2 regions of the Paenibacillus sp. fava2 genome follow, and region 2 is predicted to be linked to the other one. Evidence: predicted binding sites of a transcription regulator. Region 2 holds the regulator's gene; the other holds the start of a gene.

Region 1 (4,659 bases), 810 kb from region 2:
GCAATAACCCTGTGTACTACATGGAAAATGCGGCAATGAGCAAGGCTGCTGCAGATACTGCCGGAGGCACTTCGGTTGAACCGGGCCAGGTTAAGGTTACTACCCAGCTCAGCGTAGTATATGAATTGAAATAGGAATTGGAATAACGGAACCCTGCTTCGGCCGTCAATGGCGTAGCGGGGTTCTTTTTTTAGCTAATCAGACACTTTCGGGTAGAAATTCTCTCATTTTGTTTAAGGAAAGGTAACAAGACCCTTTAAATATGCTGTAAATGCTTAAGAAACTGTAAGGGAATTTGTAACAATCACGGCAGCCCTACTCTCTATAATAAGAGGAGTGGACCAGGGGGCCAGGCTTTCCGGGTCTTAGGGGGAACATCAAGTCAATCATCGTACCTGCGGAAGGAGAAATCGGCATGAATATTATAATTAAGGAACAAGCGCGCAAATGGGGAACGGGAATCATGGCAGCAAGCCTGCTGCTCGGAGGTGGAGTGCTGTCAGCAGGAGCCGCTCAGGCAGCACCGACTGCAGTACAGGCTAAGTCGGATCAGTCAACGGTAGTGCTGAAATGGAACGGCAGCATTACACAGCAGACCGGCATTTTCAGCGGGGGCAAGATATGGATACCTGTCAGCTTTCTGCGGGATTCACTGGGTATGCCCGTGACCTATGATAAAGCGGATAAGATATATTCCATCGGCAAAGGCAACACACTGACCAAGCTGATGGTTTCGGATTACAGCACAGCTATTTCTGTAAATAATTATTTTCTGGGCGACTATGAAGCCAAAAATATAAATAACCGGCTGTATATACCGTTTGACCTGATGACGGATTATCTGGGCTACCAGGGCGACTGGAGCGCAGCTACCGGCCGTCTGAACGTAATGAAGCAGAAGCAGAATGCCATTACAATTACTACCGAGAGCTTCGTCAAGGAGTCAGAGGATGCTCCGATTAAGCTGGATTACCCGCAGGTGAGCGGGCTGGCTAATGCTGCGGCGCAGAAGTCAATCAATGATACGATCAAGCAGCTAGTCCTTAATTATGCGGCAGATGCCGAGAAACAGATCGCTAACAGGTCGGAGGATGACCGGCCTTATGATTTTCAGGGCGGATATGTGGTTACGTACAATAAGGACGGGGTACTCAGTCTGGTTACAGAACAGTACGGATATACAGGCGGAGCACACGGAATGACCTACCGCAATGCCTTTACTTTCTCGCTGAAGGACGGTAAACGCCTGCTGATCGGTGATCTGCTGAAGGCCAATCCGAATTATAAAAAAGAGCTCAACACCAAGCTGTCTAAGCGGATTAAGGCTGAGGGCGGCTACCTTGGCGGATTTACCGGACTGAACACAGAGAAATATTTTTATTTAAAAGAAGGCAAGCTTGTCGTGTTCTTCCAGCTGTATGAGTACACCGCATATGCTTCGGGGTTCCCGCAGTTTGACTTTACCTTCAAGGAACTGCTGCCCGACGGTAGCAGCCCGTTCGCTTCGTTAAAATAAGGCAGGCACAGCCTGGGAATATAAGAGCCCTTCCGCTTCCCTACAGGAAGCCGGAGGGCTCTTTACTCTTAGAAGGTATCCGCATCTGTGTATAAGGACGCCCTGCCGTTACGGGGTGCCTCTCCTGTTCATAAGCTGTAGAAAGTACCGCTTAACAGGAAGGGGGAAGAAAAGGATGAGCTATCAGTACACAGCGATCGGAGATTCCCTGACGACAGGCTTCGGGGCGCTGCCCGGAAACGGGTTCGTACCGGTCTACCGGAGAATGGCGGAGGCCCGCCTGAGAACGCCAATCCGTCTGACGAACCTTGGTGTAAACGGACTGACTACGGAAGGTCTGGAGCAGCGGCTGAAGGGCGATTATAATTTCCGCCTGGCCGTACAGGAGGCTGACCTGATCACAATCTCCATCGGCGGGAATGACCTGATCAAAGCTGCCAAGGCAGCCGGCAGCCGTCCCGGTGATCTGTCACCGCTGCTGCAGAAGGCTCTGCGGGACTGCAAACGGAATATCAGTGATATCATGGGTACGCTGTCACAGCTCAAGGCCGGCATGAGTAAGCCATACATCATCCGTATTGTCGGACTGTACAATCCCTATCCGCAGATAGATGAAGCCACGGAATGGGTCCGGCAGTTCAACCGGTATACTGCCGGCTACAGCAGCCGGGTCTGCGGGTTTGCCTCCATATACAATGAGTTTGCAGGCAATGAGCGCGGTTTATTGTTTCTTGATCATATCCATCCTAATAGCAGGGGCTACCGGATTATTGCCGGCAAGCTGAACGGTCTGGGCTACGGGCGGCTTGGTTAAGTTTATACGGGTCTGGAACTGAATATATAAGAATGTAAAAGAAGGCTGCCGGGACCCTTGAGGGTCCCGGCAGCCTTCTGTGCTGTTATTCAGCTTACACGCCGGCTGGCAGTGTCTTCTCGATAACTTTATCGACGATACCGTACTCGGCTGCATCAGCAGCGCTCATGAAGTAATCGCGGTCTGTATCCTTCTCAATGCGTTCCAGCGGCTGGCCGGTACGCTCGGAGAGGATGCGGTTCAGCTTGTCGCGCAGCTTCAGGATGCGGCGGGCGCGGATTTCAATATCCGTTGCCTGGCCCTGAGCCCCGCCCAGCGGCTGGTGAATCATGATTTCGCTGTTAGGCAGCGCGAAGCGTTTGCCCTTGGCTCCGGCATTCAGCAGGAATGCTCCCATGGAAGCCGCCATACCCACGCAGATCGTGGATACATCCGGTTTGATGTATTGCATTGTATCAAAGATAGCCATACCGGCTGTAATCGAACCGCCCGGGCTGTTGATGTACAGGTGAATGTCCTTATCCGGGTCTTCGGCGGCCAGGAACAGCATTTGTGCGATGATGGAATTGGCTACAACGTCATTAACATCCGTTCCAAGGAAAATAATGCGGTCCTTCAGCAGGCGGGAATAGATGTCATAAGCGCGTTCGCCGCGGTTGCTCTGTTCTACTACCATAGGAATATAACTCACGTGTAAAACCTCCTTGAATGGGTTCTTCGGAATGTGTTCATTTTTACTGTTACCGTATTAACCACATGATAAACAAAATCAAACAAAAAGTCAAAGAAAGTCAAACTTAGTTTTAAAAAAAAGAGCCGACAAGCGGCTCTTTGGTTAATTAACAGTAGGACTACTGCTAAATTATGTACAAACATGAAATTAATGGCGCGCCCGCCAAGAATCGAACTTGGATCTCAGGCTTCGGAGGCCTACGTCATATCCATTGGACCACGGGCGCAACAGAATTTATTATAATACATGAACTTATAAATTGCAATAAACATTGAAGATGTCCTCGAAAATAACTTTAAGGCTCCAAACATTCTGTTTCCGTTCATCCGTGAAGAGGACAGGCTGTTTCGGCTGTGCCCAAAGGGATGTCCGTCTCTTACACCCTGTGACAGATGTATAAGATGAAAAGCGGTTGAGAATTATACTCTCGGATGACTTGCACTCCGCGTAATATTTGGTTAGAATATGAGTGGGACTTAAAAAGTTAACCCGGGACATTTTGAGACCACGAACAAGGGAATAGAGAAAGACGAAGTTGCAGGAGTGAAAGCATGCGCAATTTATTGGAAATCCAAAAGCAGCTTCTGCCGGATCTCATGGAAACCCTTAAGAGACGTTACACGATTCTACATCAGATCATGCTGTCCGATATTATTGGGCGCAGAACACTGGCCGCGTCGCTGGATATGACCGAGCGGGTACTGCGTGCCGAGACGGATCTTCTGAAATCGCAAGGGCTCATTGAGATCGAGAGTGTCGGCATGCGTATTAGCGATGCCGGTCGCAGAACGCTTGACCTGCTGGAGCCGATCGCCAAGAGCCTGTTCGGCCTGGATGATCTGGAAGAGAAGATCCGCTCAACGTATGATCTTAGTAAAGTTATTATCGTGCCTGGGGATTGTGAATCATCTCCGTTCACCAAGCGTGAGCTGGGACGTGCAGGCGCCAAGGCCTTTCTCGGTGTACTGCGCGGTGACGATACCATTGCCGTAACAGGCGGCTCTACACTGGCTGAGATGGCCGATCAGCTGACCCTGCCTTTATCCGCCTCCTATAAGAATGCATGGGTTGTCCCTGCACGCGGAGGGCTTGGAGAGAGCATGGAGATTCAGGCCAATACGATTGCTTCTACCATGGCTAAGCGGATCGGAGCTAATTACCGTCTGCTGCATGTGCCGGATCTGCTCAGCGAGGAAGCTTACCAGTCGCTGGGGCATGACTCGAACATCGGCGAGATTGTACAAATTATCCGCAGATCGCGTATCATTGTCCATGGGATCGGTGATGCCCTGGAAATGACCCGCCGCCGCAGGCTGGATGAGACTACGGTCTCGGAGATTCAGGCCGAAGGTGCGGTTGCCGAGTCGTTTGGTTACTATTTTAATGAAGCCGGCGAGGTTGTCCATACCATGCGTACGATCGGGCTCCGTTTAGAGGATATACTCCGTACAGAGGTCGTCATCGGGATCGCAGGGGGCAAACGCAAAGCCAAAGCAATCCACGCAATGCTGCGCTTCGGGCAAGAGGATATTCTGGTTATTGATGAGGCAGCTGCCGTCGAAATCGGCAAAGAAATCGACACAGAGTTGCAGCATG
Region 2 (4,659 bases):
TTAGTAAGACCCCTTGAAGACGACGAGGTAGATAGGTTGGAGGTGGAAGTGCAGCAATGCATGGAGCTGACCAATACTAATCGGTCGAGGGCTTATCCAAAAACTACCCCAAAAAGTGAAGAAGAGGCTGACGAAGCCGATTCCGAATACTTTCCGGGGGCCCCATAACAAGGGCAAACGCAGATTCGTTTCGGATTCAGTTTTCAGGTGATTAAGCCTGTAACGCAACGACATTTATTCGCACTTCGGGTGATGAACCAAATGTCTAGCGGCAGCGTCTGTTTCACAGACGCATGTTTGGTGGCGATAGCGGAAGGGTTCCACGCGTACCCATCCCGAACACGACCGTTAAGCCTTCCAGCGCCGATGGTACTTGGACCGAAGGGTCCTGGGAGAGTAGGACGCCGCCAAGCGCGTGAGTCCACTGTTGAGCAATCGACAGTGGACTTTTTGCGTCTGTGAATAATTGTGGAAAACTTGTGGATAATTCAGATTGCTGCTGAAAAAGTACACACATGTGGATAGCTTTTTCATTTAACGACTTATCCCCTGTTAAGGGCGAGGAAAGGCATGAATATGTAATTTAGTCAAGAAAATTTCCTAGTAATACACTGTTTTTGGGGATAATATGTGGAATTTGTTGATAACGGTTGCATAACCGTGGATAAGTGTTTTTGGCCGGGGGGCTTTGCCCGGCTTTTTTTGTTGCTGTTTTTACTTTGTGGATAACTCCTGCGATTTTTCTATTAGTCTCCAGAAAGTTTACAGAAAGTCTGCAGAAAATTAGCATACAGCAATCTGGCTTGTTATACTCTCTATAAGCATTAATAAATTTCTGTTTATGAGGTGAACTGACGTGGAAATAAGGCAGCTGAAGCCAGAAGAATTTGAATCAAACTTGACTCTTTCTGAATACGCGTTTCAGTACAAAGTGTCAGCAGAGGCCCGGATAACCCAAAAAGAGAAGTTTAAGCCGGAAAGAGTATGGGGTGTTTTTGAGGAGGGGGAGTTGAAGGCAGGACTCACACTTCTGCCTTTGGAAGTACATATACAGGACAGAATTGTTTCTATGGGGGGAATTGCCGGAGTAGCCACATGGCCGGAGAACCGTAGACAGGGCTACGTCGCGACTCTATTAAAGCATATCCTGCAGGTAATGAATGAGAACGGCCAGTCACTTTCAATGCTGCATCCGTTTCTGATTCCCTTTTACCGCCGGTTCGGCTGGGAGGTTTATTGCGAATACAAAAAGTACACAATTCCTGTGGGTAAATTTCCGGTGAAGACAGAGATCGAAGGCAGTGTGCGGCGTGATGCTGCAGATTTGGAAACACTGGATCTGCTCTACAACCGCTTTGCGTCCCGTTATAACGGAACGCTGAAGAGAAGCATGGGATGGTGGAAGGAGAGTGTCTTGGATGAGGACATGCACCATTGCCTGTTTATCTCGGATGAAGGCGAACCAGAGGGTTACGTACTGTATAAGCTGGAGAAAAGGGAGCTCGTTATTGATGAATTTGTCTATCTGAATGAAAAGGCACGCCGTGGGCTCTGGACATTCCTTGCCAATCACGATTCCATGATCACCGGTGCTTCGCTGAAGCTGGTGCCGTCGGATGATATCCTGCCGTTTCTGCTGCCGGACCCGCGGATTCCACAGGAGAATTATCCTTATTTTATGGCGCGGATTGTTAATGCACAGGCCTTCATAGAATCGTTTATCTTCAATAAACAGCCGGAAGTCCGAAAATATACTTTGTACATTAAAGATGATCATGCTCCATGGAACGATGGAAGCTGGGCGCTGACTGTGAATACAGATGGAGCAGCTTCGCTGGTCCGCTCTGAGGCAGCAGACGGGCAGACAGACCTGAGCTGCAGCATTGGAACGCTGACTGTTCTGCTGATGGGATATAAGCGTCCGAAGGAGCTGGTCAGATACGGCAGCCTGACGGGCGATCCGGAAGCGCTGAAATGGCTGGAAGAGGCTGTACCGCATGCCGAGACCGCCTTGATTGACTTTTTCTGATGCCGCTGAAGCTCTGCCGCTGTTTTGCAGCAGGGAGAGCTTCTTTTTTTACATATGAAATCACCGGGCCGTAAGAATATCCCGAATACATTGGCGGCATTAAGTAAAAAATAAGAGTAACCCCTTGGAATTCAGTGAGAATATGTTATAATATGAAAAAAGTCAAAGAAAGTCAAAGTCAACGAAGGCTCACCAGAGCTATTCTGTTACCTCAGCTTTTTAGTTATTTATAGCAGTGGATCTGCAGGGTTCAATATATATTCCTTTAAGGACGTTGTCGCTGTTCATGCGGCAGCCAAGCCGGGATTCGTGCTTTCACTCTTGGGTTAAGTTCTTTAGAGGCTACTCCGGGCGGATTCGCAGCACAGACGTACACTATTGCATTAAGCACTGGAGGATGAGTGATGCGTAATATCTCTGATATTATCGAACAATATCTGAAGAATATTTTGCATGAAAGTCCCGAAGGTACGGTGGAAATCCAGCGCAATGACCTGGCGGACCAGTTCTCATGCGTGCCGTCACAGATTAATTATGTCATCAGTACACGTTTTACCTTGGAGAAGGGCTATGTGGTGGAGAGCAAGCGCGGCGGCGGCGGTTATATCCGGATTCAGCGTTTTGAGCTGCCCCAGAATGTGGCGCTGTACGCTCATCTCAAATCTACAATAGGAAATGATATTGATCAGAATTCTGCCGAAGGGCTGATCTATCAGCTCGAGGAAGCCCGTTTCCTAAGCAAACGTGAAGCGTGTCTTATGCGCGCCGCTGTTTCCCGGGAATGCCTGACGGTTAATCTGCCGTACCGGGATGAGATTCGTGCCAAGATTATGAAGGCGATGCTAATCTCTTTGTTGGGCAAATAATGGTCATCATAAGGGAGGGACTCCGCTATGCTGTGTCAGGAATGCGGCGTCAAACCGGCTACTCTGCACTTTACCAAGATTGTGAGTGGAGAGAAGACGGAGTTTCATATTTGTGAAAGCTGTGCCCGTGAAAAAGGGGAGATGATTCCCGGAACCGCAGGGGGCTTCTCGATCCACAGCCTGTTATCCGGTCTGCTCGATCTTGAAGGGGCGGGCAAGGAGAAGTCAGCAGCGACCAAAAATGTACAGGGTCTGCACTGCGAGAGCTGCGGCATGACCTATTCCCAGTTCAGCAAGCTTGGACGGTTTGGCTGCAGCTCCTGCTATAAATATTTTGACAGCACGCTGGACCCGCTGTTCAGAAGAGTTCACGGCAGCACCGCACATGTGGGCAAACTGCCCAAACGCGCCGGTGCACAGATCATGTGCAAGCGTCAGATCAATGAATTGAAGCATGAACTGCAGGAAAGCATCATCCAGGAAGAATTTGAAACGGCAGCCGAGCTGCGGGACAAAATCCGCAAACTTGAAAAAGAAATGGCACAAGAGTAAAGTCTTTCATATATAGGGGGGATACGACATGTCAAGTCTCCGGTTTACCGAACAAGCGCTTAGCAACTGGATGCGCTGCGGCGGCAGCCACTCTGAAATTGTGATCAGCAGCCGTATGCGTATCGCCCGCAATCTGGAGCATCTGCCGTTTCCGCTGCTGGCCTCGGCTGAGCAGGCAGAAGAAGCCCTGGAACAGCTTGCCCCTGTGTTTCAAGGAGAAGCCGCAGGGGGCCTTGGTACCTTTGAACTGCTGCGGCTGGATGAGATTAGCGAGCTGGACAAAAAAGTGCTGGTGGAGAAGCATCTGATCAGCCCAAATCTGGCCAATGATTCCCGCGGCGGTGCGGTTATCCTGAACGAGGATGAGTCGGTCAGCATTATGATCAACGAAGAGGATCATCTCCGGATCCAGTGCCTGTTTCCCGGATTGCAGGTCAAGGAGGCCTGGGAGCGGGCAACGGCCATTGATGATATTTTTGAAGCCTCCGTCAATTATGCCTTTGATGACAGGAGAGGCTATCTGACAAGTTGTCCTACCAATGTAGGCACCGGTCTTCGTGCTTCGGTGATGCTGCATCTGCCGGCACTCGTGATGACCCACCAGATCAACCGTATTTTATCGGCTGTTAACCAGGTGGGCCTTACGGTAAGAGGAATTTACGGTGAGGGCAGCGAAGCAGTAGGGAACCTTTTTCAAATTTCCAATCAGATTACACTGGGACAGACCGAAAGTGAAATTATCGAGAATCTCCATAGTGTAGTTACACAGATTATTGAGCATGAACGTAACGCCCGCGAGCGGCTGCTGAGTGATTCAGCACTGCGGATTACCGACCGGATTAAACGGTCCTACGGTATTCTGGCATATGCTGCTGTTATGGAGCTCAAGGAGTCGGCACAGCGGCTCTCCGATCTGCGGCTGGGTGTGGATCTGGGCATTCTTGAAGGTCCCTCGATCTCCGTACTGAATGAGCTGAATGTGAAGACACAGCCGGGGTTCCTGCAAAAAATGTTCGGTGACGAGCTGTCAGCGACTGAACGCGATATGTACCGGGCGAAGCTGCTCCGGGAAACACTGGGATTACAACATTAATTATAGATATTTATTATCCGTGGAGGTGCAGGAGATATGATGTTTGGAAGATTTACGGAACGCGCACAAAAAGTGCTGGCGCTGGCGCAAGAAGAAGCTGTACGGCTGGGACATAACAA

Evidence for each region. The regulator CtsR, encoded in region 2, represses protease genes until heat stress. The targets are predictions, from matches to a motif close to ATGGTCAATAAAGGTCAAACA.
Region 1: a site for CtsR is predicted at 3,108-3,128, ahead of clpP (ATP-dependent Clp endopeptidase proteolytic subunit ClpP). Genes of this name have one in related genera too.

What each region holds. Positions count from the first base shown of each region.
Region 1 is NZ_CM177755.1:170,149-174,807, forward strand. It holds gene AC4G46_RS00860 (SIMPL domain-containing protein) at 1-134, shown strand, start outside; gene AC4G46_RS00865 (PdaC/SigV domain-containing protein) at 416-1,516, shown strand; gene AC4G46_RS00870 (GDSL-type esterase/lipase family protein) at 1,692-2,330, shown strand; gene clpP (ATP-dependent Clp endopeptidase proteolytic subunit ClpP) at 2,425-3,021, opposite strand; tRNA gene AC4G46_RS00880 (tRNA-Arg) at 3,215-3,289, opposite strand; gene AC4G46_RS00885 (sugar-binding transcriptional regulator) at 3,615-4,659, shown strand, end outside.
Region 2 is NZ_CM177755.1:6,638,552-6,643,210, reverse strand. It holds rRNA gene AC4G46_RS29415 (23S ribosomal RNA) at 1-100, shown strand, start outside; rRNA gene rrf (5S ribosomal RNA) at 297-413, shown strand; gene AC4G46_RS29405 (GNAT family N-acetyltransferase) at 857-2,029, shown strand; gene AC4G46_RS29400 (CtsR family transcriptional regulator) at 2,434-2,895, shown strand; gene mcsA (protein-arginine kinase activator protein McsA) at 2,923-3,447, shown strand; gene mcsB (protein-arginine kinase McsB) at 3,476-4,540, shown strand; gene clpC (ATP-dependent protease ATP-binding subunit ClpC) at 4,577-4,659, shown strand, end outside.